2 regions of the Methylorubrum extorquens genome follow, and region 2 is predicted to be linked to the other one. Evidence: predicted binding sites of a transcription regulator. Region 2 holds the regulator's gene; the other holds the start of a gene.

Region 1 (14,553 bases), 3.1 Mb from region 2:
GCTTGCGCAGCACGCAGGAGAGGAACTGGCGATAGGCCTCGCCGGGATTGCGGCTGGCGATCGCCCGCGCGTCGCCGGACTCGGCCAGCATGTGCGCCAGTTCGCGGCCGAAGGTCTCCGGCACCGGCAGCGAGCGCTCGGTGATCGACAGCACCCGGCCGAGATGGGTGATGCCGTCGCGGTAGCGGCGCAAGCTCGCCAGCGCGTTGCGCTGAAGCGTCTCGCGGGTCACGCTGGCGGTCACGTAGGGGTTGCCGTCGCGGTCGCCGCCGATCCAGCTTCCGAACTGGAAGAACGGCGGCACCTCGAAGGTCTCGTCGGGATAGTACTGCGCGAGGCTCTCCTCCAACGAGAGCAGCACCTCGGGCAGCATCTCGAACAGGGTCTCGTCGAAGAAGTGCAGGCCCCAGGCGACCTCGCGCTCGACGGTGGCCTTCTCCAGATGCAGCTCGCCCGTCATCCAGATCAGCTCGATCTGGTCGCGCAGCTCGTTCATGAGGCCGTTGCGCTCGCGCTCGGTCCAGCGCGGCAGTTCCAGCTCGCGCAGGACGAGGTAGATGCGGCGCAGCTTCTCCAGCACCGTCACGCGCTTACCCTCGGTGGGGTGCGCCGTGATGGTCGGGCGGATGCGCAGGTCTTTCAGCAGCGCGTGGATCTGCTGCGGGCCGATGCCCCGGGCGGAGGCCTCGGCCAGCACCTTGGCGAAGGAGCCGTTCAGCGCCTCGCGACCCTGGTCGCGCTCGACATGGCGGCGGCGGCGCATGGCCGCGTTCTGCTCGGCGATCGAGACGAGCTGAAACCAGATGCCCTGCACCTGGAGCGCGCGGGCCAGCATCTCCGGCGTGAAGGACGAGATGTCGGCGCGGCCGTGCAGCACGTCCTCCAGCTCGGGATCGTGGCGGCGGGCCACGTCGAGCAGGGCGTGGAACAAGATCTCGAGGGCGTCCTCGGTGGCCGTGCCGGTGATGACCGGCGGCGCGAAGGTCGTGTCGGTCGCGGCTGACGGCCGGGCGTGCAGCATCTTGGTCATGGGATCCCCCCTGGCGAGGTTCTTTTCGGAGTTCCGCAGGCTGATGCCTTCGGGCGGGCGGATTGAGTCGATCGTCGGGGCGCTTCCTCCCCGCAGGCCGGAATGGAGACCTCGTGCTCGTTTGCCCCAACCCTCACCCTCATCCTGAGGTGCTGGAGCGAAGCGGAAGCCTCGAAGGGTCGTCCAGGAATCGCCCGCGATCTGGAGGACCCTTCGCGGCCGCGTCGCGGCACCTCAGGGTGAGGCGTTGGACAGGAGAAGCGCCGCCGACGGAGAGTGCCTCAGGCCGCGCGGGCAAGCACGTCGGCCACGGTGCTGCCGAAGGAGCCCGGATCGGGCGCCACGGTCAGGCCATAGGAGCGCATGATCTCGGCCTTCTCCGCAGCGCTGTCGCCGGTGGCCGAGATGATCGCGCCGGCATGCCCCATGCGGCGGCCCTTCGGAGCCGTCAGCCCGGCCACGAAGCCGATCACGGGCTTGGAGAAGTTCTCCTTGATCCAGGCCGAGGCCTCGGCCTCCTGCGGACCGCCGATCTCGCCGATCATCAGCACCGCTTCCGTCTCGGAATCCTGCTCGAACAGCGCGAGATGGTCGAGGAAGGAGGAGCCGTTGATCGGATCGCCGCCGATGCCGACGGAGGTCGAGATGCCGATACCGAGTTCCTTCATCTGCGCGGCGGCCTCGTAGCCCAGCGTGCCGGAGCGGGAGATGACGCCGACCTTGCCGGGCAGGTAGATGTGGCCGGGCATGATGCCGAGCATCGACTTGCCGGGCGAAATGATGCCCGCGCAGTTCGGGCCCACCACCATCGTGCGCTTCTCCTTGGGATAGCGCCGGAGGTAGCGTTTCACCCGCATCATGTCCTGAGCGGGGATGCCGTCGGTGATCGAGCAGACGAGCTTGAGCCCGGCATCGGCCGCCTCCATGATCGCGTCCGCCGCGAAGGGGGGCGCCACGAAGGTGATCGAAGTGGTGGCGCCGGTCGCCTCCACGGCCTCCTTGACGGTGTTGAACACCGGCACGCCGCAATGGGTCTTGCCGCCCTTGCCCGGCGTGACGCCGCCGACGACGTTGGAGCCGTAGGCGATCATTTCCTTGGCGTGGAAGGTACCCTTGTCGCCCGTGATACCCTGGACGATGATCGGGGTCTTCTCGTCGATGAGAATGCTCATGGCGTGATTCCTCCCCCGTTCGTCAGTGCTTGGCGCCGTGGCAGGCTTCGACAGCCTTGCGCGCGGCTTCCGTAAGGGTGTCGGCGGTGATGAGGTCGAGCCCGCTCTCGGCGAGGATCTTCTTGCCCTCATCGACGTTCGTGCCGGCGAGCCGCACCACCAGCGGCACGTCGATCTTCACCTCGCGCGCGGCCTTCACCACACCCTCCGCGACCCAGTCGCAGCGGTTGATGCCGGCGAAGATGTTGACGAGGATCGCCTTCACGTTGCGGTCCGACAGGACGAGGCGGAAGGCCGTGGCGACACGGTCGGGCGAAGCACCGCCGCCGACATCGAGGAAGTTCGCCGGCTCACCGCCCGCGTGCTTGATCATGTCCATGGTCGCCATGGCCAGACCCGCGCCGTTGACGATGCAGCCGATCTCGCCCTCAAGGCCGATATAGCTGAGATTGTGCTCGGCGGCCTGGGCCTCGCGGGGATCGCCCTGGGACGGATCGTGCATGTCCGCGATGTTGCGGCGGCGGAACAGGGCGTTGTCGTCGAAGGACATCTTGGCATCGAGCGCCAGAACCCGGTCGTCCTTGGTGACGACGAGCGGGTTGATCTCCAGCATGGTGCCGTCGCAGTCGCGGAACGCCCGGTAGGCGTTCATGATGGTCTTCACCGCGGCCGAGACCTGCTTGATGTTGAGGCCGAGCTGGAACGCGATCTCGCGGGCCTGGAACTGCTGCAGGCCCACCGCCGGTTCGACCACGACCTGGATCAGCGCCTCGGGCTCCTTGGCGGCGATCTCCTCGATGTCCATGCCGCCGCGCTGAGAGGCGATGACGCGGACGCGCTCGGCCTTCCGGTCCAGCACGTAGCCGAGATAGAGTTCGCGCTCGAACGGATCGGCGGTCTCGATGTAGACGCGCTGCACCGGCTTGCCCTCGGGGCCGGTCTGGAGCGTGACGAGGCGCTTGCCCAGCAGGTCGCGGGCGGCATCGCGCACTTCGTTGTAGGTGCGGCAGAGCTTGATCCCGCCCGCCTTGCCGCGGGCGCCGGCATGAATCTGGGCCTTCACCGCCCAGAACGAGCCGCCGAGCTCGGTCGCCGCATAGACCGCCTGATCCGGGCTGAAGGCCACGGCGCCCTTCGGGACGGCGACCCCGAAGCTCGCGAGCAGCTCCTTGGCTTGGTACTCGTGAACGTCCATCGAGACCTCCTTCGCGTTTCCGTCGTTTTTGTTGGGCTGACCTTCGCGGAAAAATTACTTTTCGGGAAGCGGGTCAGCTCTCAATTTTTTCTTTTGTAGTGCTTCAGTTTGCTTGCCCGTCAGAGACTTAGCGGGCTTCTCAACTGCGAATCGTCCGGTGCGGGGACGGAGCATAACAAGGCTCGTCTCATCCGCCTCCGCCTGAGACGACGGATCGTCCGGCGGCCACGCGATCCCGGGAGGATCCTTCGAGGCCGCTTCGCGGCACCTCAGGATAAGGCACAGGGTCGGGCCGAGGATATGCGCATCCGCTCTGTTGAAGCGGAGCCGACGCAATCGCGGGCTTGAGCCCCGTCCGGACACGTCGCGCCCCTGGATCGCCCCGCGCTCACTCGCGAGGATGGCAGGGGCGCGAACGGCTCAGTTCACCTTGGCCTTCACAGTCTCGTAGATCCGCTCGTTGAGCGCGCCCGCCTCGGCTAGCAGGCCTTCCAGCTCCTTCAGTCGCTCCTCGGCAAAGGCGCGGTCGTCGAGGCCCTTGGCGTTGACGTAGACGTTGAGCGCGGCCGAGCGCAGGCCGGCATAGGCCGAGAGCACGGCGACGCCGGCATCGGAGATGACGTTGAGATTGCCCTTTTCGGCGACGATCTCGGCCAGATCGATCACCTCGCGGCAGACGCGGCAGCAGGCGAGCGGCACGTCGGTCGCCGTCCTGAGCGCCTCCTGGATCTTCGCGGCGCGGGCGGCCTTCTCCTCGTCGGTGTTCTTCGGCAGCCCGTAGGCGCCCATCACCGCATCGAAGGCTTCCACATCGTCGGCGATCATGCCGGTGAGCGTGCGGCGCAAGCCTTCCGACTTCTCCAGCACCTGCTTCAGGTCGGCCTCGACCTCGACGTATTTCTTCTTGCCGATGGTGAGGTTGCACACCATCGAGACCAGCGCCGCGCCCATGGCGCCGGAGATCGCGGCGGCCCCGCCGCCGCCGGGGGTGGGAGCCGAGCTGGCGAGCCCGTCGAGGAATGTTTCGATCGTCTCGTTCGCGGCCATGGGTCCCTCCCCTGTCGGTTCTTGTTGATTCACCGAGGTGGCGCCGAAGGCCGGCGCCACCTCAAGTTCTTGTTTTTGCATCGTCCCGAAAGACGGCAACCATTTTCGGGACGATGTCCTAGGCTATGAAGCCGTCAGGCCATTTCCTTGGCGAGCTTGTAGATCTCCTCGGCGTCGAAGACGCCCTCGCTCGACTCGAACAGCTTGGCGATGCAGGCGCGGTGCAGCTTGAGCTTCAGGCCGCCGATGCCGAGCGCACCGAAGGCGCGCTTCCCGCCGTACTCCTTGCCCTTGTCGGTCGCGTCGATGCCACCGATGCCGAGCGGCGGCTGGGCGTTGTAGTCGGCCACGATCTCGATCGAGGCTTCGTTCTGCCAAGTCGCCTGCGGCAGCAATTCGAGGCCGATCGCGCCGGCGGCGAAGACGAGATGGGCGCCTTTCACCGCTTCCGAGCGCGAGGCGTCGTCCGGCGTCTCGGCCGCGGTGACGTTCACCTTGAAGCGCTTGTTCACGGAATCGGCCGCGGCCTGCGCCTTGTCGAGCTTGCGCCCGCACAGCACGACCTCGGCGCCCTCGCCGGCCAGCAGCGCCGCGGAGCGCATGCCGACCGGGCCGGTGCCCGCGAGCACCACGGCTTTCTTGCCCTTCACCGAGCCACCCGCCGCCTTGACGACGAGCGCCACGCCCGCCGCGGCGGTCGTGTTGGAGCCGTTCGAGTCCAGCATGCAGGAGACGCGGAACGGTCCGAAGAAGCGCTTCTTCACCGCCTCGAACACCCGCTCGCCAGCGGCCATGTCGCCGCCGCCGACGAAGATCGCCGTCGACTGCTTCTCTTTACCGCCGCGGGTGTAGATCGTGCCGTCGACATAGGCGCCGACATTCTCGGGCGTGACGTTGCCGTAGCCGGCGATGTGGTCGGCACCGCCGTCGTAGCCGACGACGACGTCGAACACGCTCGGGGCGGCATCGGTGTCGAACTGGAAGAGCAGCTTCTTGGACATGATTCCTCTGGCCGGTTGTTCATGGGCCGCCGTGACGGGTCACGCGGCACGTCCGTAGGGAGGATAAGCCCAGGGCCATCCGGCCCCGATCGTCCTCGCCCCTGAGATGTTTCTCATAGCGCGGCCCCGTTTGGCGCCGCAGCCACTCACGCCTCTACGACGTTCTGCGGCTTGCCCGCGACGTAGGCCTCGACGTTGTCCACGAGCTGGTCGGCGAGGATCTGCATCGCCTCCTTGCTCGCCCAGGCCACGTGGGGCGTGACGATCAGGTTCGGCAGGTCGGCGTCGCACAGGATGTTGCCGTCCTTCGGCGGCTCCTGGGCCACCACGTCGAAGCCGGCGCCGCCGATGGTGCCGTCCTTGAGCGCCTGGAGCAGGGCCGCCTCGTCCACCAGCCCGCCGCGGGCGGTGTTGATGAGGATCGCGGACTTCTTCATCTTCTTGAGCTGCTCGGCCCCGATCATGTTCTTGGTGTCGGGGGTCAGCGGCACGTGCAGCGTGATGACGTCGGACTGGGTCAGGATCGTATCGAGATCCACGAGCCCATCCTGGGGGAACACGTCGAAGGCCAGCACCTTCATGCCGAGGGCTTCCGCCCGCTTGGCGATCGACTTGCCGAGCGCGCCGTAGCCGATGATGCCGAGCGTCGAGCCGGCGATGTCGTAGATCGGGTAATCGAAGTAGCAGAACTGCTTCGACTTGTTCCAATCCCCCCGGCGCACGGAATTCGCGTAGGGGACGATCGCCCGGCGCAGGGCGAACATCAGCCCGACCACGTGCTCGGGCACGGTGTTGAAGGCGTAGTTGCGGATGTTGACGACGGTGATGCCCTGCGCCTTGGCAGCAGCCTTGTCGACGACGTCCGTGCCCGTGGCGGCCACCGCGATCAGCTTCAGGTCGGGAAGCTGCTTCAGCGTGTCGGCGCGCATCGGCACCTTGTTGATGAGCGCGATCTCGGCGCCCTGAAGGCGCTCGACGATCTCCTCCGGCGTCCAGGTCGACTCGTATTCCTTGTACTCGTGCGGGAAGTTGAATTCGCGCACGGTCGCGTCGAGCGACTCGCGATCGAGGAAGACGACTTTCTTTGTCATTCTGGACCCCTTCCGGATCGACCGGCGGGCGTAACGCCGGCCCCGTTTCCTCACTGTCTCGAAGCGTCTCCCGCGCAAGGTCCGGCAAGCCGGATCGTCCGCGGGGCGCCCTTCTCTACTTGGCGGAAGCGGCGCCGTTGGAACCGGCGCCGCTCACCAAAATTCAGGCCTTGGCGAGGGGGTTCTCGCGCAGGTAGCTGGAGGCGGCGGCGACACCCGAACCGGGGGTCACGTTCACGCCGTTGTCGATGAGCGACATCTCGGCACCGGCGATCGCGCCGAGCAGCGAGAGTTCGTTCAGGTCACCGACGTGGCCGATGCGGAACACCTTGCCCGCGACCTGGGACAGGCCGGCGCCGAGGGCGAGGTTGTAGCGCACATAGGCGTGCTTGATGATCTTGGCCGCATCCACACCTTCGGGCGCCAGGATGGCAGTGACGGTGTCGGAGTTCCACTCCGGCGACTTGGCGCAGGTCTTCAAGCCCCAGGCCGCGACGGCTTGGCGGGTCGCCTCACCGAGCACGGCGTGGCGGTGGTAGACGTTCTCCAGGCCTTCCTCGAACAGGCAGGCGAGCGCCTCGCGCAGGCCGTAGAGGAGCGGCAGCGGCGGGGTGTAGGGGAAGTAGCCGGTCGGGTTCTGCTTCTTCTGGTCTTCCCAGTCGAAGTAGACGCGGGCGAGCCGGTCGTTGCGGCCGGACTGGCCCTCGGCAGCCTTGAGCGCCTTCTGGCTGACGCAGAGCACGCCGAGGCCGGCGGGTAGCATCAGGCCCTTCTGGGAGCCGGCGATGGCGCAATCGACCTTCCACTCGTCGGCCTTGAAGGGCAGCGAGCCGATGGACGACACGCCGTCCACGAACAGCAGGGCCGGGTGGCCGGCGGCGTCGATCGCCTTGCGCACGGCGCCGATGTTGGAGGTCACGCCGGTCGCGGTCTCGTTATGGACCACCATGACGGCCTTGATCTCATGGTTCTTGTCGGCGCGCAGGGCCTCCTCGATCTTCTCGGGCTTGGCGCCGGTGCCCCACTCCTCTTCCTGGACGATCACGTCCAGGCCGAGGCGCTGGGCCATGTCGATCCAGAGGTGGCTGAACTGACCGAAGCGGGCGGCCAGCACCTTGTCGCCGCGGGCGAGCGTGTTGCTCAGCGCCGATTCCCAGATGCCCGTGCCGGAGGCCGGGAACAGGAAGATCGTGCCTTCGGTCGAGCCGAACACCTTCTTGGTGTCCTCGAACAGCGGCTTCGTCAGCGACGGGAAATCGACCGAGCGGTGATCCTCGGACTGCACCGACATGGCGCGCATCACCCGGTCCGGGATGTTGGTCGGGCCGGGAACGAACAGGTGGTTGCGTCCCGGACGTCTCGTTGCCGCCATGAGAATTTCCTCCAATTAAGTCGTTCTGGGCAGAGCGGCCCTTCGCGGCCGCGATCCCGCCCGATCCTGATGGCGGGCGCAAGCCCGCCGCGAAACGTCGTTCAGTCCCGCCGCAAGGCCGCGCGCAAAGATGCCTTCCGCCGGCCGGGACCGTACCACTGCGATGTCGGATCGTTGACCGTCCCGGAGCGGCGAAGCGGCCGTCGTGCCGCCCGCGTCGCGGCGCGTGCAGCCGCGCCGGTCGCCTCCAAAGGACAGAACCCTCGATGCGTCAGCCCAGCGCCGCATTCAAGCGCGCTCCTGCTGCGTGTCCAGCGCTCCCATCCGTCGCGGCCATTCCCACACCTCTGCCGGGTGCTGCCGCGCATGCACGAGGCACGCACGGCGGATGACCTTGGCTGCCGTTATGCCTCCCCCGCCGGGGAATGGAAAACGGAAAAAACTGAACTGAAAAACAAAAAGATTTTCGTATGCGCCGGCCGCGGGCGGGGTCTGCGGCACGCCGTGGGCGGGCGCGATGCCCGAAACCGGGAAAGGCCGGCCGGAGCGCGGAAGCGGGGCAGGTTGATGCACCCCGCCGTCATCAAACTGAGATCGGAATGCGATTTGGCTCTCCCGCATCGCGATGCGGTTGTGAGGAGCCGGAGGCGCCCGTGTCCCAAGATCCGGAATCGACCATCCGCGTTCGGACGCTCTTCCTGTCCGATCTGCATCTCGGCACCAAGGGCTGCCAGGCGGCCCTGCTGCTCGACTTCCTGCGCGACGTCGATGCCGACACGATCTACCTCGTCGGCGACATCGTCGACGGTTGGCAGCTCCGCTCGGGCTGGTACTGGCCGCAGGCGCATAACGACGTGGTGCAGAAGCTGCTGCGCAAGGTGCGGAAAGGCGCCCATGTCGTCTACGTGCCGGGCAACCACGACGAGTTCCTGCGCGACTATATCGGCATGACCTTCGGCGGCATCGAGATCGCCGACAGCCGGGTCCACGTCGCGGCCGACGGCAAGCGCTACCTCGTCATCCACGGCGACCAGTTCGACATGGTGGTGCGCCACTCCAAGTGGCTCGCGCATCTGGGCGACTGGGCCTACACCTCGGCGCTCGCGGTCAACACCGTGGTCAACCGGGTGCGGCGTCGCCTCGGCCTCGCCTACTGGTCGCTCTCGGCCTGGGCGAAGCTCAAGGTGAAGAACGCAGTCAACTTCATCGGCCAGTTCGAGACCTTCCTCGCCACGGAAGCCCGGCGCCAGGGCGCGGACGGGGTGATCTGCGGCCACATCCACCACGCGGCCCACCGCGAGGTCGAGGGGCTGACCTACCTCAACACCGGCGATTGGGTGGAATCCTGCACCGGCATCGTCGAGCATTACGACGGCCGCATGGAGGTGCTGCACTACCCGACCCTGCTGCGCGAGCGCCGTGCGGCGGAGAGCTTCGAGCCCGAAATCCGACGCGCCGTCGCCTGACCTTTCCCCCACACACGAGACCCGCATGAGGCTGCTGCTCGCCACCGATGCGTGGCACCCGCAGGTCAACGGCGTGGTGCGCTCCGTGGAGCGCATGGCCGAGGCCGCCGCCGGCCTCGGCGTCGAGGCGCTGATGCTGACGCCGGCCGACTTCCCCTCCCTGCCGATGCCGGGCTACCGCGAGATCCGGCTCTCGCTGGTCACCCGCGGCCGGGTGCTGTCGCGCTGGAAGCGGCTCGCGCCGACCCATGTGCACATCGCCACCGAAGGGCCGATCGGCCACGCGGTGCGCGCCGCCTGCCTGTCACGGGGGCAGGCTTTCACCACGAGCTACCACACCCGCTTTCCCGAATACCTCGCCGCCCGCGCCCCCGTGCCGGAGGCCTGGAGCTATGCGTGGCTGCGCCGCTTCCACGCCGCGGCGAGCGGCACCATGGTCAGCACGCCCTCTCTCGAACGGGAACTGGCCGGGCGCGGCTTCACCCACCTGATGCGCTGGACCCGCGGCGTCGATACCGACCTTTTTCGCCCCCGCGATGAAGAGACAGAAGCCGGCCCGTTGCGCGATCTGCCGCGGCCGATCTTCCTCTCGGTCGGCCGGCTCGCGGTCGAGAAGAACCTCGCCGCCTTCCTCAGCCTCGACCTGCCGGGCTCAAAGGTCGTGGTCGGCGACGGGCCGGATCGGGCGCGGCTCGAGGCGCTGGCGCCGGACTCGCATTTCCTCGGTGCGCTCACCGGCGAGGCGCTGGCGCGGGTCTATGCCAGCGCCGACGCCTTCGTGTTTCCGAGCCTGACCGACACCTTCGGCATCGTCCTGCTAGAAGCGCTCGCCTCGGGCCTGCCGGTGGCGGCCTATCCCGTGACCGGGCCCCTTGACGTGATCGGTGGCACCGGCGCGGGCGCCCTCGACGCGGACTTGCGCACGGCAGCGCTCGCCGCGCTCGCGATCCCGCGAGAGCGCTGCCGGGCGGAGGCGATGCGCTACACCTGGGCCGAGAGCGCCCGCCAGTTCTACGACAACATAGCGACCGCCCACGCGCCCGGATCGGCTCGGCGTTCCGCCCGCCATCCGAGCGGCGCCCCGCTGCCGCGCCCCGGCTGAACGACGCCGACCTTCCGGCGGGACCGATCGGATGCCGCCGGATACTTTTTCAGTGTGGTCCCCCTTGTCCGCCGGGTTTTGACCCGCCCCGGGATGACCGGCGACCGCGAGAATGCGAGGGTCCGCGCCATGGCCCTTCGACCGAAATCCGTCAAAGCCCCGCGCCCTTTCGATCCGGCACTTGCCGCGACCTATCCGGCGGTGATCGGCTGCGACGAGGTCGGGCGCGGGGCCCTGTGCGGTCCGGTAATGGTGGCGGCCGTCTGGTTCGACCCCGTCGCCTTTCCGCCGGAGATCCTGGCCCGGCTCGACGACAGCAAGCGCCTGGACCATGCCGCGCGCGAGGCGCTGACCCCGCTGATCCGGGCGCATGCGCGGGTTTCGCTCGCGGCGGGCTCGCGGGCGCTGGTGGACCGGGTGAACGTGCGCGGCGCGACCCTCGACGCCATGCGCCGGGCGGTCCTGGGCCTCGGGCTCGACGCGACCGTGCTGGTGGACGGGCGCGATCCGGTTCCCGGCCTCACGCAGGGCTGCCGCCCGGTGATCGGCGGAGACCGCCTCGTGCCGCAGATCGCCGCCGCCTCCATCGTCGCCAAAACCGTTCGCGACGAGATCATGCGTCGTCTGGCCTCGCGCCACCCGGCCTATGCCTGGGAGCGCAATGCCGGCTACGGCACCGCCGCCCACCTTGCCGGCCTCACCGCGCAGGGTCGCAGCCCGCACCACCGGGTGAGCTTCACGGGGCGGTTCGAGGCCGCGCGCGCCCTCTCGGACGCGTGACGCGGTTGGATCGCTGCGTGTCCCGTTGAGCCCCCCTCTCCCCGCACGCGGGGAGAGGCCCATGGCCACCCCGTCTTGCCCATGGGAAGCGGAGGCGCAGCCGCAGCGGCGGTGAGGGGGCGGCTCAGGATCAGCCTGTTCCGGCCAAGCCCCCTCACCCTCGGCTGCCGTCTCCCCGCACGCGGGGCGAGGGGATGCGCTCGCCCTCCCCCGAGACTCCTCAAAACAAAGCGAGCTGGTCCCCTGCCCTCTCCGGCCGGCGAAACAGCTCCGTCGTCTGGCGCACCGGTTCTTCCGGATAGCCGAGGCGGCGCTTGGCCAGGGCGAAGCGGCGGCGGATCAGGTCGGCATAGGGGCCCTGCCCGATCATGCGGGTGCCGAAGGCGGCATCGTAGGCCTTGCCGCCGCGGGCCCCGCTCAGCAGGGAGAAGACGTGCGCCTTGCGCCCCGGATAATGCTCCGAGAACCAGTCGCCGACCAGTTCGTCGAGTTCGTGCGGCAGGCGCAGCAGCACGTAGTTGGCCTCCCGCGCGCCCGCCGTCCGAGCCGCTTCGAGGATCGCCTCGATCTCGTGATCGTTGAGCGAGGGAATGACGGGTGCAGCGATCGCCATCACCGGCACGCCCGCCTCACTCAGGCTCCGGATCGCCTCCAGGCGCTTGCGCGGATGCGGCGCGCGCGGCTCCATGCGGCGGGCGAGATCCGGATCGAGGGTGGTCACGGAGATCGCCACCTTCACGAGACCCTGCGCCGCCATCTCGGCGAGGAGATCGCGGTCGCGCAGGATCAGGTTCGACTTCGTGACGATGCCGACGGGATGGCGGAACCGGGCTAGAACCTCCAGCACGGCGCGGGTGATGCCGTGCGTGCGCTCGATCGGCTGGTAGGGGTCGGTCGCGGTACCGAGCGCGATGGTCCGCGGCCGGTAGCCCGGCGCCGACAGCTCGCGCTCCAGCAGGGCGGCCGCATCGGGTTTCGAAAACAGCCGCGTCTCGAAATCGAGACCCGGTGAGAGCCCGACATAGCCGTGGTTCGGCCGGGCGAAGCAATAGACGCAGCCGTGCTCGCAGCCGCGATACGGATTGATCGACCGGTCGAACGAGATGTCCGGCGAGGCGTTGCGGGTGATGATGTGGCGGGCGCGTTCCGGCGTCACCTCCGTACGCCGGACACGTTCCGCCTCCCCCGGCCAGCCATCGTCGAAGGTCTCGTGCCGGGTCGCCTCGAAGCGCCCCTCCGGGTTGGCGGTCGCCCCGCGACCGCGCCGTGCCTCCGGCGCGACCGGGGAACCGCCTTGTGAGAAGCCGGTCGGCTTTCCCCGAAGCGGCGTCTGTCCGTTCCCCACCCCGAACCCCACCGTCATGCCATGCTCGCGTTCTTCATAAGAACATAGCGCGAACATGAAAAGCGGGGATGCACAAGTTTCGTGCAGGTGAGGGCTTTGTCCGTCCTCCGGGGCCGTCGAAGGCGAGGGCAGCGCAACGAGTGCTTTGCGAAGGCGGAAAATCGGGTATTCGCCCCCCATGATCTCCGGCCTCATCCACGTGGCGCGATCCGCCGACCCTGCCGCGATCGAGTGCCTCGCCGACACGCTGAGCGCACTCGTTGCGGGCGTGGCGGCCGGGCTCGTGGGCGACGCGGTGATCGTGACGGCGGAGGCCTGCCCCGCGCTGGAGACGGTGGCCGAGGGCAGCGGTGCAACCTTGGTCGTGCGCCCGCCCGGCGCCAACCCGTGGAGCGCGGGCGCGCGGGCGGCGCGGCGCGAGTGGCTGCTGTGCCTGGAGCCGGGCGACATCCCGGCGGAGGGCTGGATCCGCAGCCTCGACCGCTTCGTCGGCACGGCGCGGCCGGACATGGCGCTCGGCCGGATGCGACGGGCATACGGTGCTCTACCGGCTCGGATCGCCGCGCGAGGAGAGAGCGTGGTCGGCGCGCGCGGACCGCGGGCGGGCGATGTGGTGCGGCGGGAGCGGGTGCTGGCGGGCCTGCCGTTCTCGCCCCGCCTCAAGGTGCGGATGCTGACCGCCCGGCTCGACCGCGCCTGAGCCCGCGACCGGCCACGCCTCGGCGAGAACGTCAGCTCACCCGGAACCAGGCCGGGGCCGAGCGCAGCAACACCACCAGAGCGGTCGCCACCAGGGCGGCCCCCAGGGTGATTTCGGCTGAATGCGCGTAGCCGGACCGTTCCAGGACGGTGGCGGCCGAGGCAATGGTGAGGCCGATACCGGCCGGAGCGAGGCAGCTGGGCAAGGCGTTCATGCGCCGACCCTAGACGCGATCGCTTGCGCGAGCGTTACGCCGGGCCGCCCTGATTCTTCAGCACTCCGTGAGGATGGGTCGATGCTACAAGGAAGCGGGTGCCGGAACGCGAAAAAGCCGCCCCGATGCCGGAGCGGCCTTGCCGCATCGCTTCCCAGGGAAGCGGACGCTTGGTATCTCGCCCCCGGCTGCACCGACACGCCCCGAAGGCGGTCGGGGTCCGGGATTTGGGCGAGACCGGCTTACTTGATCTCTCTTACTTGATCTTGGCTTCCTTGAACTCGACGTGCTTGCGCGCGACCGGGTCATACTTCTTCATGACCATCTTCTCGGTCTGCGTGCGGGAGTTCTTCTTCGTGACGTAGAAGTAGCCCGTGTCGGCGGTCGAGACGAGGCGGATCTTGACGGTAACGGCCTTGGCCATGGCGTGGCGCTCCTAAAGCGGGTCGAGGGGCGATTCGCTGGTGGCGGCGCCAGCGCGGGCGAAACGCAAAAGGCCGGGAAGCCCCGGCCGAATTCCGGCGCGGTCAATGCCCGATGGGGGGCGTTTCGTCAAGCCGGACTGTGCCTGCGCAGGCGGGCGCCAGCGATTGGGGCCGGCCGAAACCCAGGGTGATCGCTCTGAAGCGATGGCCTTGTCACCGCGGCGGGTAGGTGTGCCCCTCGGCCGGGAAGCGGCCCGCCTGCACCTCATCGGCATAGGCGCGCACCGCCTCCTCGATATGGGCGCGCAGCGAGCCGTAGCTCTTGACGAAGCGCGGTACCCGGTCGCTCAGGCCAAGCATGTCCTCAAGCACGAGGATCTGCCCGTCGCAGGCGGCGGTCGCGCCGATGCCGATGGTCGCCGCGCGGATCGTCGGGTCGGTGGCAATGGCCCGCGCCACCGGCTCGACGATGCCTTCGAACACGATGGCGAAGGCGCCCGCATCGCTGATCGCGCGGGCATCGGCCCGCAGGCGGTCTTCGTCGCCGGCCCCGTGCCCCTGCACCTTGAAGCCGCCCATCGTGTTCACCGATTGGGGGGTGAGGCCGATATGC
Region 2 (14,553 bases):
GCGCGCGATGACGAGCAGGACCGGCGCGAGGTGGCCGACGGTCGCGTAGGTCGGCAACAGGGCGATGGCGAGCGAGCCGCCGCACATCATCAGCACCGAGATCATCAAGGAGGTCTTGCGCCCGAGACGGTCGGCGATGCGCCCGAACAGCCAGCCGCCGATCGGCCGCATGAAGAAGCCCACCGCGAAGACCGCGGCCGACTTCAGGAGTTGGCCCGTGTCGTCGCCCTCCGGAAAGAAGACCGGGGCGAAGTAGAGGGCGAAGAAGGCGTAGCAGTAGAAGTCGTACCACTCGACGAGATTGCCCGACGAGGAACCGACGATGGCCATGATGCGGCGGCGGCGGTCGGCGGCCTCGTCGAGCGGCGGCGCGGTGGCGCTGGTCTCCAGCATGCGTTTCCCCTGATGGTCCGGCCCTTGAGCGGCCGTGAGCGTTTATCAGAGGCCGGTATTTACCCGAGACGGGCCCCGCGCCGACGCGGTCGGCGGCCATTCCATGACAGATGCCGGGGAACGTTGCGCACAAAGGCTTGGATCGATCGGAACGATGGGCCCTCGTTCCGGCATGGCAGGCGGCAAGCCCTGCCGGCCACCGTGCCTGGGCCTTCCCAGTGCGGGGGGAGAGAGGCCCGGGCGGCACGAGGGTCAGCTCAAGCGCGGTTCCCCCGTCTCAGTCTTCCCAAGCACATGACAGCCTGACTTTCGGACGCCGAAAGACTCAAGCGTATCCATTCGTGCAACCCCACGGTTTTCCCGAAGAACAAGCTGGAGAGCTTATTCCGGGAACGGTTTTGCGACGTTTGCCGTTGCGTCCCCGGCTTCGGCACCAAGTCGGTCGCTGAGAAGAAACAGGGACGGAACATGACGAAACTCTTTCGCAGCACGGCGACGGCGGCGATCCTGATGTTGGGCGCGGCAACCGCACTCGCTCAAGGCGGCGGCGGCGGCGGCGGTGTTGGGGCCGGGGGGGCCGGCGGCGGTGGTGCTGGCGCAGGAGGTGCCGGGATGGGCGCAGGCGGTGCCGGTGGAGGCGCTGGAGGCGCGGGCGGCGCGGGTGGCGGTGCGGCCGGCGGAGCACGGGGCGGCGCGGGCGAGGCCGGCGGCGCAGGCGGTGCCCGTGGGGGCGCCGATGTCGGTGGGACCCGTGGCGGCGAGAGCGGCGGGGCACCCGGTGGCGCGTCGCGCGGCGGCGAGAGTGGAGAGCCGGGTGTCCGTGGCGGGCGCGAAGGTGGCCCGGCCCGTGCCGAACAGCCGAGCGAGCGCGGCAACCGCGAGTCCGGGCAGACCGACCGCGGCGGCGCAGGCGAGCGCGGCGGACGGGACGGACGAGACGGGCCGGGCGAGCGCGGCGGGCGTGACGGCCGAGATGGGGCCGGCGAGCGCGGCGGGCGGGATGCGGCGGGTGAACGCGGCGGTGCCGGCGAGCGAGGTGGTCGTGGGGCCGCCACCGAGGCGCGGGGCGCTTCGAAGAACCTGAGCTCGACGCAACGCGGCGAGTTCCGCCAGTCGATCACCCGTTCCAGCGTTCGCGCCGTCACGAATGTCAACTTCGCCGTCCGCGTCGGCACGGCAATCCCGCGCTCGGTCTCGCTGCACCCGCTACCCCCAGCGATTCTCTCGGTGGTGCCGGCCTATCGCGGTCTGCAATTCATTCTCGTCGGGGACGACATCGTCATCATCGATCCTGACACCTACGAGATCGTCGACGTGATCCCGGCCTGATCCGGCTGCACGGCACGACCGGAGAGGCGGCGGGGCGACAGCTCCGCCGCCTCTTTCGCTTCCCGAGGTATGCTTGCGGAACAGGAGAGGAACGTCTAGGCTGTTCGTGCTTTGTTTTCAACGATTCTGCGGCGCCCTCGGCCCGCGCTCGACAGCAGGTGCCGCATGCTGACCCGCAAGCAACTCGAACTGCTCCAGTTCATCCAGCAGAGGATGCAGGAGAGCGGTGTGCCGCCGTCCTTCGACGAAATGAAGGACGCGCTCGACCTGAAATCCAAGTCCGGTATCCACCGCCTTATCATGGCGCTGGAAGAACGCGGCTTCCTCCGCCGTCTGCCGAACCGGGCGCGGGCGATCGAGATCCTGCGCATGCCCGATATGCCGGCGGCCAAGCCCGCATCGTCCGAGCCGCGACGCTTCACGCCGAGCGTGGTCGAGGGCGGCCTTTCGGCCAAGCCTGCCGCGCCGAAGCCTGCCATGCTTCAGGCCCATGACGGCAAGGGCCAGTCGGTGATGGTGCCGGTGATGGGCCGGATCGCTGCCGGTGTTCCGATCTCGGCGATCGAGAGCCAGAGCCATTCGATTTCGATGTCCCCCGACTTCCTGGCGGGCGGCGAGCACTACGCGTTGGAAGTGCGCGGCGATTCGATGATCGAGGCCGGCATCCTCGATGGCGATCTCGTGGTGATCCACAAGCAGGAGACCGCCAATAACGGCGACATCATCGTCGCGCTGATCGATGACGAGGAGGCGACGCTCAAGCGCTTGCGCCGCCGCGGTTCGTCGATCGCGCTGGAAGCCGCCAACCCGGCCTACGAGACCCGCGTGCTCGGTCCCGACCGGGTGCGCATCCAGGGCAAGCTCGTGAGCCTCGTGCGCCGTTACTGAGGGCTCTCGGCGTGCGGCGGGTCTGACGGATCCGCCGCACTCGGATCGTAGGAAGGTTGGGAGTCCGACAGGGCTGCCGGCGTTGTTGGGCCGGAAGGCCGGGGCTGCCAGGGCTGCGGCCGATCGGCCCCGCGGGCGGTGACGATGTCAGGCCCTGTCGTTCCAAGGCGGATCGCGGTGGCCCCCCGCGCCGCCAGAAATGCCCGGTCGGCGATCAGCGGCGCGGCACAGCCCGGCGGGGCACGCAAGCGGCTGATGAGGATGTCGGCCCGGGCGCAATCCTCGGCGAAGGCGCGCTTGTCGGTGACGAGGGCGACGGCACGGCCGTCCACCGCCGTGAGGGTGCAGCCGATCCGGTCGCAGCGCGGACCGTCGGCGCCGGTCGCGGCCTCCGGACGGCGCCCGTCACCGTCGGCCTTCAACCATTGTTCGAGTACGAAGCCGGGCGGGCGTCCGAGGACCACGAGGCGGCCGTCCTTGCCGCGGACCGCGGCGCCCGCCCCATCCCGATCGATATAGATGTCGTACCGGATCGGGCTCGCGGCGAGGGCGATTCCAAGCCCGGCCGGTATGAGGGCGAGGAGACGCAGCCGCGATACGGGGAGTGTTGCCAGCAGCAGGGCGACGGCGAGCAGCATCAGCGCACCCGTCCCGAAGGCCGGCAGCACGACGGTGGCCTGCCCAAACCCAGCGATCCAGGCGGAGATCTCGAGCATGCCGCGCACCGCAAGCCCCATCAGCCACCAGACCGGACGGTCGAGGGCGAAGGGGTAGGCCAGCATGCCGAGTACCGCCGCGGGCATCACCGCGAGCGAGACGAGCGGCAGAGTCAGCGCGTTGCCGACGAGGCCGAAGGGCTGCACGGTCTGGAAGTGGTAGGTCGCGAACGGTGCGGTGGCGAGCTGCGCCACCAGCGTCGTGGCAAGCGTTCCGACCACCGCCTTCGCCACCCATGAGGCGGCCCGCGCGATCCGAGACGAGCTGTCGGTTCGTAAGACCCGCCCGTCGATGAGCGGCGCGCAGGCGATGAGGCCGGCCACCGCGCCGAACGACATCTGAAAACTCGGGCCCAGCAGCGCCTCCGGCTCGCGGGCGAGCGCCAGGATCGCCGCGAGGGCGAGGTTCCGCAGGCTGAGCGCCGGGCGGTCGACGAGGATCGCGCCGAGCATCACCAGCGTCATGATCAGTGCCCGCTCGGCGGCGACATCCCAACCCGAGAAGGCGCAGTAGGCGGTCACGCCCAGCATCGCCGTACCCGCCGCGATCTTCTTGATGGGCCAGGCGAGGGCGAGCACCGGCACCAGGGCGAGACCGGCTCGCACCAGCCAGAACACGACGCCGGCCGCGAGCACCATGTGGAGCCCAGAGATCGAAACGACGTGATAAATCCCCGCCGCCCGCAGCACGTCGTTGGTCTCGTTGGAGATCAGCCCGCGCTTTCCGGTGACGAGAGCCGCCGCCACCGCGCCGGCCTGTCCGCCGATCGCGTCGGTGATGCGGCGGGTGAAGGCGTTGCGGGCCGCGTCGATGGCGGCGGTCAACCGCAGCGATAGGGCCAGCGGCTCGGCCGGGGGGCCGACCTCGACCTTGCCGACCAGCGAGCCCACGGCACCGATTCTGCGAAAGTAGGCGTCGCGCGCAAAGTCGTAGCCGCCCGGCCGCACCGCCTCCGGCGGCGGTAGGAGACGGGCGGTGGCGCGGATGGCGTCCCCCGGCCGCACCGCCTGCGCGGCACGGTAGGAGACCCGCACCCGGCGCGGACGGCGCTCCGCATCGAGATCGCCGAATCGCTCGACACGCACGATCAGCCGGGCGCCGCCCTCGCGCTCATCGAGCCCTTCGACCAAGCCAACGAGCGGCGCGATGGTGACGCGGGTCAGCACAGGCCCCGCCACGGAGGCGACGCGCCAGACGCCCGCGGCGAAGCCGAGGAAGACGGCGGCAAGGCCGAGCATCAGCGCGAGCGCTACCGGGCGCGCCCGCAGAAACAGCGTCACCGCAAGGCAGAGCCCCGCTGCGATCAGCGGCGCAGCCAGCGACGGCTCTCCATCGGTCGCGGTGAAGAAGACGAGAATGCCGGCCCCGAAGGCGACGGCGAGCCAGGGGAACAGCCGCCGCTGCTCGGCCTCGCGGGCGATGCTGCCGCGCAGACCGTCGAGAGTGGCCTGCCAGAGCTGTGCGGGGGCGGGAACGCGGCCGGCGAGGAGGGCCGGAACGGCCCCGCGCATCGCCCTGCCGCTGCCCCCTGCCATGCGCCCCCTGCCGCCCCCCGCCGCGCTCCGAGACCTGCGATGCCCGCGCGGCGGGCAATCGTGACGAATTCTTAACGCATCCGCTCGCTCGTGCTACACGCCCGCAGAGACCGGCCGCGGCCGCACGCGCGCCATCCCGCACTTTTTCAAGAAGAAGCCTCCCAGCAGCCGATGTCGTCACCGGTCGTCACGCGCTTTGCGCCCTCACCCACGGGCTTCCTGCATATCGGGGGAGCGCGCACGGCTCTGTTCAATTGGCTCTACGCCCGCCGCTTCGGCGGGCGGATGCTGCTGCGCATCGAGGACACCGACCGGGAGCGATCGACGCAAGGTGCGATCGACGCGATCCTCGACGGGATGCGCTGGCTCGGCCTCGATTGGGACGGGGAGGTGATCTACCAGTTCGCCCGCGCCGAGCGGCACCGCGAGGTCGCCGAGAGCCTGCTCGCCTCGGGCAACGCCTATCACTGTTACGCCACCGCCGAGGAACTCGTGCAGATGCGCGAGACCGCCCGTGCCGAGGGCCGTGCCCCGCGCTACGACGGCCGCTGGCGCGACCGCGACCCGTCCGAGGCGCCCGCGGGCGTGAAGCCGGTGATCCGCCTGCGCGCGCCGAGCGACGGTGAGACCGTGGTCGAGGACGCCGTGCAGGGCCGCGTCACCTGGGCCAACCGAGACCTCGACGACCTCGTGCTGCTGCGCTCCGACGGCACGCCGACCTACATGCTCGCCGTCGTGGTGGACGACCACGACATGGGCGTCAGCCAAGTGATCCGCGGCGACGACCACCTCACCAACGCCGCCCGCCAGAGCCAGATCTACCGGGCGCTCGGCTGGGACGTGCCGGCGATGGCGCATATCCCGCTCATCCACGGGGCGGACGGCGCCAAGCTGTCGAAGCGCCACGGTGCGCTCGGCGTCGAGGAGTATCGCGACCGCGGCTACCTCCCGGCGGCGCTGCGCAACTACCTCGTGCGGCTCGGCTGGAGCCACGGCGATCAGGAAGTGTTCTCCACGGAGGAGATGATCGCCGCCTTCGACCTGAAGGCGATCGGCCGCTCGGCGGCGCGGTTCGACTTCACCAAGCTGGAAAGCCTCAACGGGCTCTACATCCGCGGCAGCGACGATTCGGTGCTGGTGGATGCGATCGACGCGATCCTGCCGGTCCGTGGCCCCGAGCGGGGCCTGCCGACCAAGCTGACGCCGGATCTGCGCGAAAAAGTCCTGTCGGCGATGCCTGGCCTGAAGGAGCGCGCCAAGACCCTCGTCGAACTCCTCGACAGCGCCTACTACCTCTACGCCCCGCGCCCGCTCGCTCTCGACGCCAAGGCCGAAGCCTTGCTCGCGGGCGAAGCGCCCGAGCGGCTGCGCGCGCTCCTGCCGGCGCTCGAAGCCCTCCCGGAATGGAACGCAGCGACGACCGAGGCTGCGGTGCGCCAGTTCGCGGACGGTCAGGGAGTCAAGCTCGGCCAAGTCGCCCAGCCCCTGCGGGCGGCGCTGACGGGGCGCGCTACCTCGCCGCCGGTCTTCGACGTCCTGGCCGTGCTCGGCCGGGACGAGGCACTCGCCCGCCTCCGGGATCGCTTGCCGGCCTAAAGGCCGGCCACGCGACGGATCAACGCATAAGCCCTCTCGACGCATCGGCCGAGCCGATGCGTCGAGTCGCGATATCCGCACCTCTGGGCTTCGTGGCGCCATGAATGACAATCCGGCGCAAATGACAGCCCCAACTTTTGCCGGCGGCACATCGTCCGGTCGAGGGCCGGAAGATCCTGCTCGGACGCGTATTTCGGCGTCATCTTCGCTCTGACAGAGCGCTCTGAGTGACCAAGAGTTGCGCGCGGGAACCGGTCGGATGAGATTTCATCCCTCTCGTGCAGTAACAGATGCGGCCTGTTTTTCGCATATGCGAAGAGGCCGGGAGCGGCCCACCGTTGCTGGGCGCCGACCGATCCGCTAACCCGGTGCCTCAGTGAGCGGGTGCAGTGCTCTGCTGCGGCGCCACAACGGAGCGGGCGGCATTGGCCTCCGGTCCCGTGCTGTTCCCGTCGCAAGAAAGGGTCCGCGATCCCATGAGCGCTTCCGCCAGCACCATCATCGTGGGCGACAAGAACGTCGAATTGCCCATCAAGACCGGAACGATCGGTCCCGACGTCGTCGATATCGGCAAGCTCTACGCCCAGACCGGCAAGTTCACCTTCGATCCGGGCTTCACCTCGACCGCCTCCTGCGAATCGAAGATCACCTACATCGACGGCGACGAGGGCGTGCTGCTCTATCGCGGCTACCCGATCGAACAGCTCGCCGAGAACGGCGACTTCCTCGAAACCGCCTACCTGATGCTGTTCGGCGAGCTACCCAGCTCGGCCCAGAAGGCGGATTTCGACTACCGGGTCACGCGCCATACCATGGTGCACGACCAGATGAACCGCTTCTTCCAGGGCTTCCGCCGCGACGCCCACCCGATGGCGGTGATGGTGGCCTGCGTCGGCGCACTCTCGGCCTTCTACCACGACTCGACCGACATCTCGGACGAGTCCCAGCGGATGATCGCCTCGCTGCGCATGATCGCGAAGATGCCGACGCTGGCGGCGATGGCCTACAAGTACACGATCGGCCAACCTTTCGTGTATCCGAAGAACGACCTCGATTACACCTCGAACTTCCTGCGGATGTGCTTCGCGGTTCCGTGCGAGGAATACGTCGTCAACCCGATCTACGCCCGCGCGCTCGACAAGATCTTCATCCTTCACGCCGACCACGAACAGAATGCCTCGACCTCGACGGTGCGTCTCGCCGGCTCCTCGGGCGCGAACCCGTTCGCCTGCATCGCGGCCGGCATCGCCTGCCTGTGGGGCCCGGCCCATGGCGGCGCCAACGAGGCGGCGCTCAAGATGCTCATGGAAATCGGGCATCCCGAGAACGTGCAGAAATACGTCGCTAAGGCGAAGGACAAGAACGATCCCTTCCGCCTGATGGGCTTCGGCCACCGGGTCTACAAGAACTACGACCCGCGCGCGCGCATCATGCAGAAGACGACCCACGAGGTCCTGAACGAACTCGGGATCAAGGACGACCTGTTGGAGGTCGCCGTCCAGCTCGAGAAGATCGCTCTCGAGGATGAGTACTTCATCGAGAAGAAGCTCTACCCGAACATCGACTTCTACTCGGGCATCACCCTCAAGGCGCTCGGCTTCCCGACCTCGATGTTCACGGTGCTGTTCGCGCTCGCCCGCACCGTCGGCTGGATCGCGCAGTGGGCCGAGATGATCGAGGACCCGTCGCAGAAGATCGGCCGCCCGCGCCAGCTCTACATCGGCCCGGATCGCCGCGACTACACGCCGATCGGCCAGCGGAGCTGAGCTGAAGAGCGCCTCCGGACCCCGCGGTCCGGAGGCGCTCGATGTCAAAGCTTAAGATCGCGCTTGAGGCGCATGACCACGCGATCCAGCGCGCCGAGGAAGGCCGAGCGATCCTTCGGGGAGAATGGCCTTGGACCGCCAGTGATCGCGCCGGCTTCGCGCAGGTCCTGCATCAGGTTGCGGGTGGCGAGCGCGAGACCAACCGATGATTCCGTGAACGCCTTGCCATTCGGCGCGAGCGCGACCGCGCCGGCCTTCACGCAGCGGCTCGCCAGCGGCACGTCCGCCGTGATCACGACGGAGCCGGGGCCCACGCGCTCGGCGATCCAGTCGTCCGCCGCATCGAACTTGTCTCCGACGACGATGCGTTCGATCCAGGGCTCGCGCGGCAGGTTCAGGAAGCTGTTCGAGACGACGAACACGTGCAGGCCGTAGCGCCCGGCAACGCGGTACACCTCATCCTTCACCGGGCAGGCGTCGGCATCGACGTAGATCGCGATCCTCGGGGGTGCTTCCGTGCTCATGCCGCCCGCCGCGCCTCCAGCACGATCCGGGCCGCCGCCCGGCTCGGTTCCTCGTCGCCGGGCAGCCGCATCCGGCCGTCGATGCGGGCCAGCGCGTCGAGTTGCACCCGCCGGGCAGGGCCGCCTGCGAGAAGCGGGGCCAGCGTCTCGGCGAGCCGCTGCGGCGTGCAATCGGCCTGCACGAATTCCGGCATGGCGTTCTCGGACAGGATTAGATTCGGGAGCACGATCGTCGGCACCTGGATCAGGCGCCGAGCGATGACTTCCTCGACCCGCGACACCTTGTAGGCCACCACCATCGGCACGCCGGCGAGCGCGAGTTCAAGGGTCACGGTGCCGGAGGCCGCGAGCGCGGCCCGCGCCCGGCGGAAGGTGGCGTACTTGCCGGCCTCTCCGTGGACGATCCGCGGATGCCGCTCCCACGCGGCGGCGAGCCGCTCGATCAGGGCGCGGTGACGGCTCACCGCCGGCAGCTCGATCTCGAAGGGACCAACCCGTCGGCTGAGTTCGGCCGTCGCCTGTCCGAAGACCGGCATCAGCCGCTCGATCTCCGAGCGGCGCGAGCCCGGCAGGACGGCGAGGACCGGCGGGCGGCCTTCGCGGATCGCTGCCTCGTCGGGGGAGGGACGCAGCTCGGCCAGACGCTCGATCAACGGGTGGCCGACATAGGAGCAGGGCGGCCCGCCGAGGCGGCGATGCGCGTCCGGCTCGAAGGGGAGGAGGGCAAGCACGTGGTCGATGAAGGGCACCATGCCCTTAGCCCGCCAGGGCCGCCACGCCCAGACGCTCGGCGAAACGTAATCGACGATCGGCAGATCCGGCAGGCGCTTGCGCACACGGGTCGCCACCGCATGGGTGAAGCCGGGGCTGTCGATGATGACGAGCACGTCGGGCCGGCCCGCCACGACGTCGTCCACAGTCTCGCGGATACGCCGCAGCAGGGTGCGGGCGCGGGCGACCACGGGAAGGTAGCCCATCACCGCCACGTCATCGATGGGGAAGAGTGAGGGTAAGCCCTCCGCCTCCATCGCCTCGCCGCCGACGCCGCCGAGCGTGAGGGGCGCGGGCGCGAGCGCCCGCAGCGCCCGGATCAGCTTGGCGCCGAGCTGGTCGCCGGAATCCTCACCCGCGACGAGCCAGATCCGCCGATGCGTCATGGGGTGACCTCCACGCCGATCAGGAACAGACCCGCCGCATCCGCCGCCGCAACCGTCGCCTCGCAATCGATCACCAGGGTATGGCCGGCGCCGATAGCGATGCCGGCACATCCCGCTTCCGCCGCGCGGCGCACGGTGCGCGGGCCGATCGCCGGCAGGTCGATGCGCAGATCCTGGCCGAGTTTCGGCAGTTTGACGAGCACGGTCCCCTTCGCGGGCGTACCGCGACCGAAGGGCTTGCGGTTGAGGGCGCGGGCGCGGGCGAGCATGCGGTCGGTGCCCTCGGGGCCTTCGACGGCGATGACGCGCTCACCCGCCACCACGGCCGCCTGCCCCACATCGAAGGGGCTCAGGGCACCGAGCATGGCGCGGCCCGTGGCGATCGAGAGGGTCGCGTTGGAATCGGGCTCCGCCCGGCCGAGCCGACCGAGCCGGCCGAGCAGATCGGGCGCGACCTCGTGGACGCCGAGCACCCGGTGCCCGTTCTCTTCGAGGAGCAAGAGCACGGCCCGCAGCAGCCGGTCATCACCACCAGCAAGACTCTTGAGAATATCGCGGTTGCGCACCGCGTGGGCCGCGTTGAGCAGCGCAGCCGGACTCGGGCGGGCGACGCCGCCGGCCGGTACGACCGCGGCAGGCGCCCACTCCTTGAGGATGCGCAGGGTGCCGGGGATGTCGAGGAGATCGACCACCGCATCGGCGCGCCGCCGCATCGCCCGCTCGGTGAAGCCGCGCACGGCGAGCACGCGGAACGGCCGGCGGGCCCGCTCGAGGGAGGCGGCGACCAGTTCCGGCAAGCGGCCCGCGCCGGCCACCAGGGCGAGGGGCCGGGCGGGATCGACCATTCTTAAGGCCCTCAGGCCGCTGCGGAAACGGGACGGGGCGTACAGATCGAGCGCTTGCCGCCCGCGCGAATAAAGGCGAGGATCTCGTGGATCGCCGGATGGGTGTCGAACTCGGCGGCCACGTCCTCGACGCGCTCCATCAGCGTGCCCTCCTGGGCGAAGAGCAGACGGTAAGCCCGGCGCAGGATGTGAATGTCCTCGCGTGAAAAACCGCGGCGCTGGAGTCCGATGATGTTGAGCCCGGAGAGGTAGGCGCGGTTGCCGAGCACCATGCCGTAGGGGATGCAGTCGTTCTCAAGCCCCGACAGGCCGCCGACGAAGGCGTGGTCGCCGACGCGGGCGAACTGGATCACCGCCGCGCCGCCGCCGAGGATGGCGTAGTTGCCCACCGTGCAATGCCCGGCGAGCATCACGTTGTTGGAGAAGATGACGTGGTCGCCCACCCGGCAATCGTGCCCGACATGGCTGTTGGCGAGGAACGCGCAGCCGTTGCCGACCACCGTCTCAAGCCCTCCGCCGGCGGTGCCGGGATTCATCGTCACGCCTTCGCGGATCAGGCAATCGGAGCCGACCGCGAGTGTCGAGGGCTCGCCGCGGAACTTCAGATCCTGCGGCGGATGGCCGATCGAGGCGAAGGGATAGATCCGGGTGCGCGCGCCCACCGTCGTCCGTCCGGCGACCACGACGTGGCTGACGAGCTCGCAGCCGTCGCCGAGCACGACGTCGGGTCCGATATGGCAGAACGGGCCGATCCGCACGCCGTCCCCAAGCCGGGCGCCGTCCTCGACGACGCTGCTCGGATGGATCCCGTCCCGCACCGCGCTCACTCCGTCACCAGCATGGCACCGATCTCGGCCTGGGCCACAAGCGCGCCATCGACGCGAGCCTCGCCGCGGAACCACCACATGGTCTTGCGTTGGTTCATCTTCGTCATGTGGAAGCGCACTTGGTCGCCGGGTACGACGGGCTTGCGGAACTTGCACTTGTCGATGGTCATGAAGAAGACCTGCTTGGTCTTAAGGTCGTCGTTCATGATGTGGCGGCAGCAGATCGCGCCCGCGGTCTGAGCCATGCCCTCGATCAGCAGCACGCCGGGGAACACCGGCAAGCCGGGGAAGTGGCCGGTGAATTGCGGCTCGTTCGCCGTGACGTTCTTGATGCCGATGCAGCTCTCGTCGCGGTCGATCTCGATGATGCGGTCGATCATCAGGAAGGGATAGCGGTGGGGCAGCAGTTCCAGCACCTTCTGGATGTCGGCCGAACCCAGCTCCCGCGTCTCACTCATCGGTTCCAACACTCCCCGCCCATGCTTGCCCGGCGGCGTCCGCCGCACGGTCCCGTGCCTTTTGCCGGTGAAGGCCGCCCTCTTCGGCAGAAAATCGGGCGGATGCAAGACTTTTGCGCCGTCGGGGGACCACAACCAGCGGCATCAACCGCGATAGCCGCTCAGACGATCCGCCGGTCCAGCCGCAGGATGCGGCACGGGTCGCCCGCCTTGGCCGGGCTCGCATGCGGCGGTCGGATGAGCAGCGCCTCACTGGTGCCGAGCACCGAGAGCATCGAGGAATCCTGACGCGACTCGGGATGGACAACCGGCAACCGATCCGGCGCCATGTCGAGGCGGGCGCGCAGGTAGTCCTGGCGGGCGTCGTTCTCCGGCATGTCGCGGCCGAGGGTCGCCGGCTCGCTGCGGTCCTCGCCCGCGCGCGGATCGCCGAGGAGCGCGCGGATCGCCGGGACCACGAAAAGCAGGCCGCAGACGATCGAGGAGACCGGATTGCCCGGCAGACCGATCACCAGCATCGGCCCGAGCCGACCGTGCATCAGCGGCTTGCCGGGGCGGAGCGCCACTCGCCAGAAGCCGAGTTCCAGCCCCTCGGCCCCGAGTGCGGCCTGGACGAGATCGTGGTCGCCGACCGAAGCGCCGCCGAGTGTGATGAGCAGGTCGGCCCCGGCCGAGCGCGCGCGGCCGACCGCCGCGCGCAGGGCACCGAGATCGTCGGTGACGATACCGAGATCGATGACCTCCGCACCCGACTCGAGGCTCAGCGCTCCGAGCGCGAGGCCGTTCGAGGCGACGATCTGGTCCCAGGCCGCCGGCTCGCCCGGACGAACCAGTTCGTCGCCGGTCGCGAGGACGGCGACCCGTGGCTTGCGCCGTACCGGCAGCACGGCGTAGCCGGCGCTGGCGGCGAGCGCGAGGCGGCGTGCGTCGAGGGTGTCGCCGGCCCGCACCAGCGTCTCGCCCTCGCGGAAATCGAGGCCGGCGCGGCGCAGGAAGCGGCCCGCCGCCACCGGCTCGCGGGCGTTGACGGTCTGGCCCTCGGCCTCGGCGTTCTCCTGAATCAGGATCGCGTCGGCACCCTCGGGCACGGGCGCGCCGGTGAAGATGCGCACCGCCTCGCCCGGCCCCACCGTTCCGGAAAATCCGTGACCGGCGGCGCTGGTGCCGATCAGACGCAGGCGCGCCGGAACGGTCGCCACGTCGGCGGCGCGCACGGCGTAGCCGTCCATGGCGGAGGCCGGGAAGGGCGGCTGGGTGCGCCGGGCGGTCAGGTCGGCGGCGAGCGTCCGGCCGGCGCCCTGCGCGATGGGGATCTCCTCCGTCCCGACCGGGCCGGGGATGGCGGCGAGGATCTTTGCGAGGGCCTCAGCAACCGGGAGCAGACTCATTCGTCGGCGCTCCAGGCGCCGGACTTGCCGCCCTCCTTCGACAGGAGGCGGATGCCCTCGATGCGCATGCCGCGATCGGCGGCCTTCACCATGTCGTAGACCGTCAGGCAGGCGACCGAGACGGCGGTCAGCGCCTCCATCTCGACGCCGGTCTGGCCCTGTACCTTCACCTCGGCGGTGAGGCGCAGGCCCGGCAGGGCGTCGTCGGGCTCGCAGGTCAGCCGCACCTTGGTGATCAGCAGCGGGTGGCAGAGCGGGATCAGCTCATGCGTGCGCTTGGCCGCCATGATGCCGGCGAGCCGGGCGGTACCGATGACGTCGCCCTTCTTGGCGTCGCCCTCGCGGATCAGCGCCAGGGTCTCGGGAAGCATCACCACGACGCCCTCCGCCACCGCCGTGCGCGAGGTCGCGGCCTTGTCCGAGACGTCGACCATGTTGGCCGCGCCGGTCCGGTCGATATGGGTGAGGGTGGCGCCGCTCACCGGCCCTGATCCCCGAACAGCAGGGCCTTTGTCGCCGCGGTCACGTCGTCCTGCCGCATCAGGCTTTCGCCGACCAGGATGGTATCGAGCCCGTGCTGCTTCAGCCGCAGCACGTCGGCGTGGCCGCCGATGCCGCTTTCGGCCACCGCGATGCGGTCGGCCGGGATGCCGGGCTTGAGGGTGATCGCCGTTTCGAACGACACTTCGAAGGTCTTGAGGTTGCGGTTATTGACGCCGATCATCCGCGTGCCGAGCGGCACGGCGCGTTCCAGCTCCTGCGCGTCGTGGACCTCGACCAGCACGTCCATGCCGAGATCGTGGGCCGTCTCGGTGATGGCTGCGGCCTCCGCGTCATCGAGGCAGGCCATGATGACGAGGACGCAATCGGCGCCCCAGGCGCGGGCCTCGTAGACCTGATACGGCTCGAACATGAAGTCTTTTCGTAGTACCGGCAGGTCGCAGGCTCCGCGCGCCTCGATCAGGAAGTCCGGCGCCCCCTGGAAGGACGGGGTATCGGTCAGCACCGAAAGGCAGGTGGCGCCGCCCTTGGCATAGGCCTTGGCCAGCGTCTTCGGGTTGAAATCGGCGCGGATCAGTCCCTTGGAGGGCGAGGCCTTCTTGATCTCGGCGATCAGGGCCGGGCGGCCT

The links. Region 2 encodes LexA, which represses DNA repair genes until DNA is damaged. Its sites were predicted from a motif close to TGTTCNNNNTGTGTTCNG; they were not measured.
Region 1: the regulator LexA is predicted to act here: its motif matches at 12,640-12,657, upstream of J2W78_RS19735 (PA0069 family radical SAM protein).

What each region holds. Positions count from the first base shown of each region.
Region 1 is NZ_JALJXF010000001.1:4,213,808-4,228,360, forward strand. Features, by position in the region: gene J2W78_RS19685 (phosphoenolpyruvate carboxylase) at 1-1,030, opposite strand, end outside; gene sucD (succinate--CoA ligase subunit alpha) at 1,312-2,202, opposite strand; gene J2W78_RS19695 (malate--CoA ligase subunit beta) at 2,225-3,397, opposite strand; gene fchA (methenyltetrahydrofolate cyclohydrolase) at 3,818-4,444, opposite strand; gene J2W78_RS19705 (NADP-dependent methylenetetrahydromethanopterin/methylenetetrahydrofolate dehydrogenase) at 4,579-5,445, opposite strand; gene J2W78_RS19710 (D-2-hydroxyacid dehydrogenase) at 5,592-6,536, opposite strand; gene J2W78_RS19715 (aminotransferase class V-fold PLP-dependent enzyme) at 6,700-7,908, opposite strand; gene J2W78_RS19720 (UDP-2,3-diacylglucosamine diphosphatase) at 8,562-9,374, shown strand; gene J2W78_RS19725 (glycosyltransferase family 4 protein) at 9,400-10,476, shown strand; gene J2W78_RS19730 (ribonuclease HII) at 10,606-11,256, shown strand; gene J2W78_RS19735 (PA0069 family radical SAM protein) at 11,477-12,619, opposite strand; gene J2W78_RS19740 (hypothetical protein) at 12,780-13,301, shown strand; gene J2W78_RS19745 (hypothetical protein) at 13,333-13,515, opposite strand; gene rpmG (50S ribosomal protein L33) at 13,772-13,939, opposite strand; gene panB (3-methyl-2-oxobutanoate hydroxymethyltransferase) at 14,154-14,553, opposite strand, start outside.
Region 2 is NZ_JALJXF010000001.1:1,072,579-1,087,131, forward strand. Features, by position in the region: gene J2W78_RS05340 (MFS family transporter) at 1-393, opposite strand, end outside; gene J2W78_RS05345 (hypothetical protein) at 775-1,488, opposite strand; gene J2W78_RS05350 (DUF1236 domain-containing protein) at 1,510-1,722, shown strand; gene lexA (transcriptional repressor LexA) at 1,888-2,610, shown strand; gene J2W78_RS05360 (ComEC/Rec2 family competence protein) at 2,604-4,862, opposite strand; gene gltX (glutamate--tRNA ligase) at 5,034-6,458, shown strand; gene gltA (citrate synthase) at 6,935-8,224, shown strand; gene J2W78_RS05375 (YaiI/YqxD family protein) at 8,269-8,748, opposite strand; gene lpxB (lipid-A-disaccharide synthase) at 8,745-9,905, opposite strand; gene J2W78_RS05385 (LpxI family protein) at 9,902-10,750, opposite strand; gene lpxA (acyl-ACP--UDP-N-acetylglucosamine O-acyltransferase) at 10,762-11,568, opposite strand; gene fabZ (3-hydroxyacyl-ACP dehydratase FabZ) at 11,574-12,035, opposite strand; gene J2W78_RS05400 (molybdopterin molybdotransferase MoeA) at 12,197-13,423, opposite strand; gene moaC (cyclic pyranopterin monophosphate synthase MoaC) at 13,420-13,905, opposite strand; gene trpC (indole-3-glycerol phosphate synthase TrpC) at 13,902-14,553, opposite strand, start outside.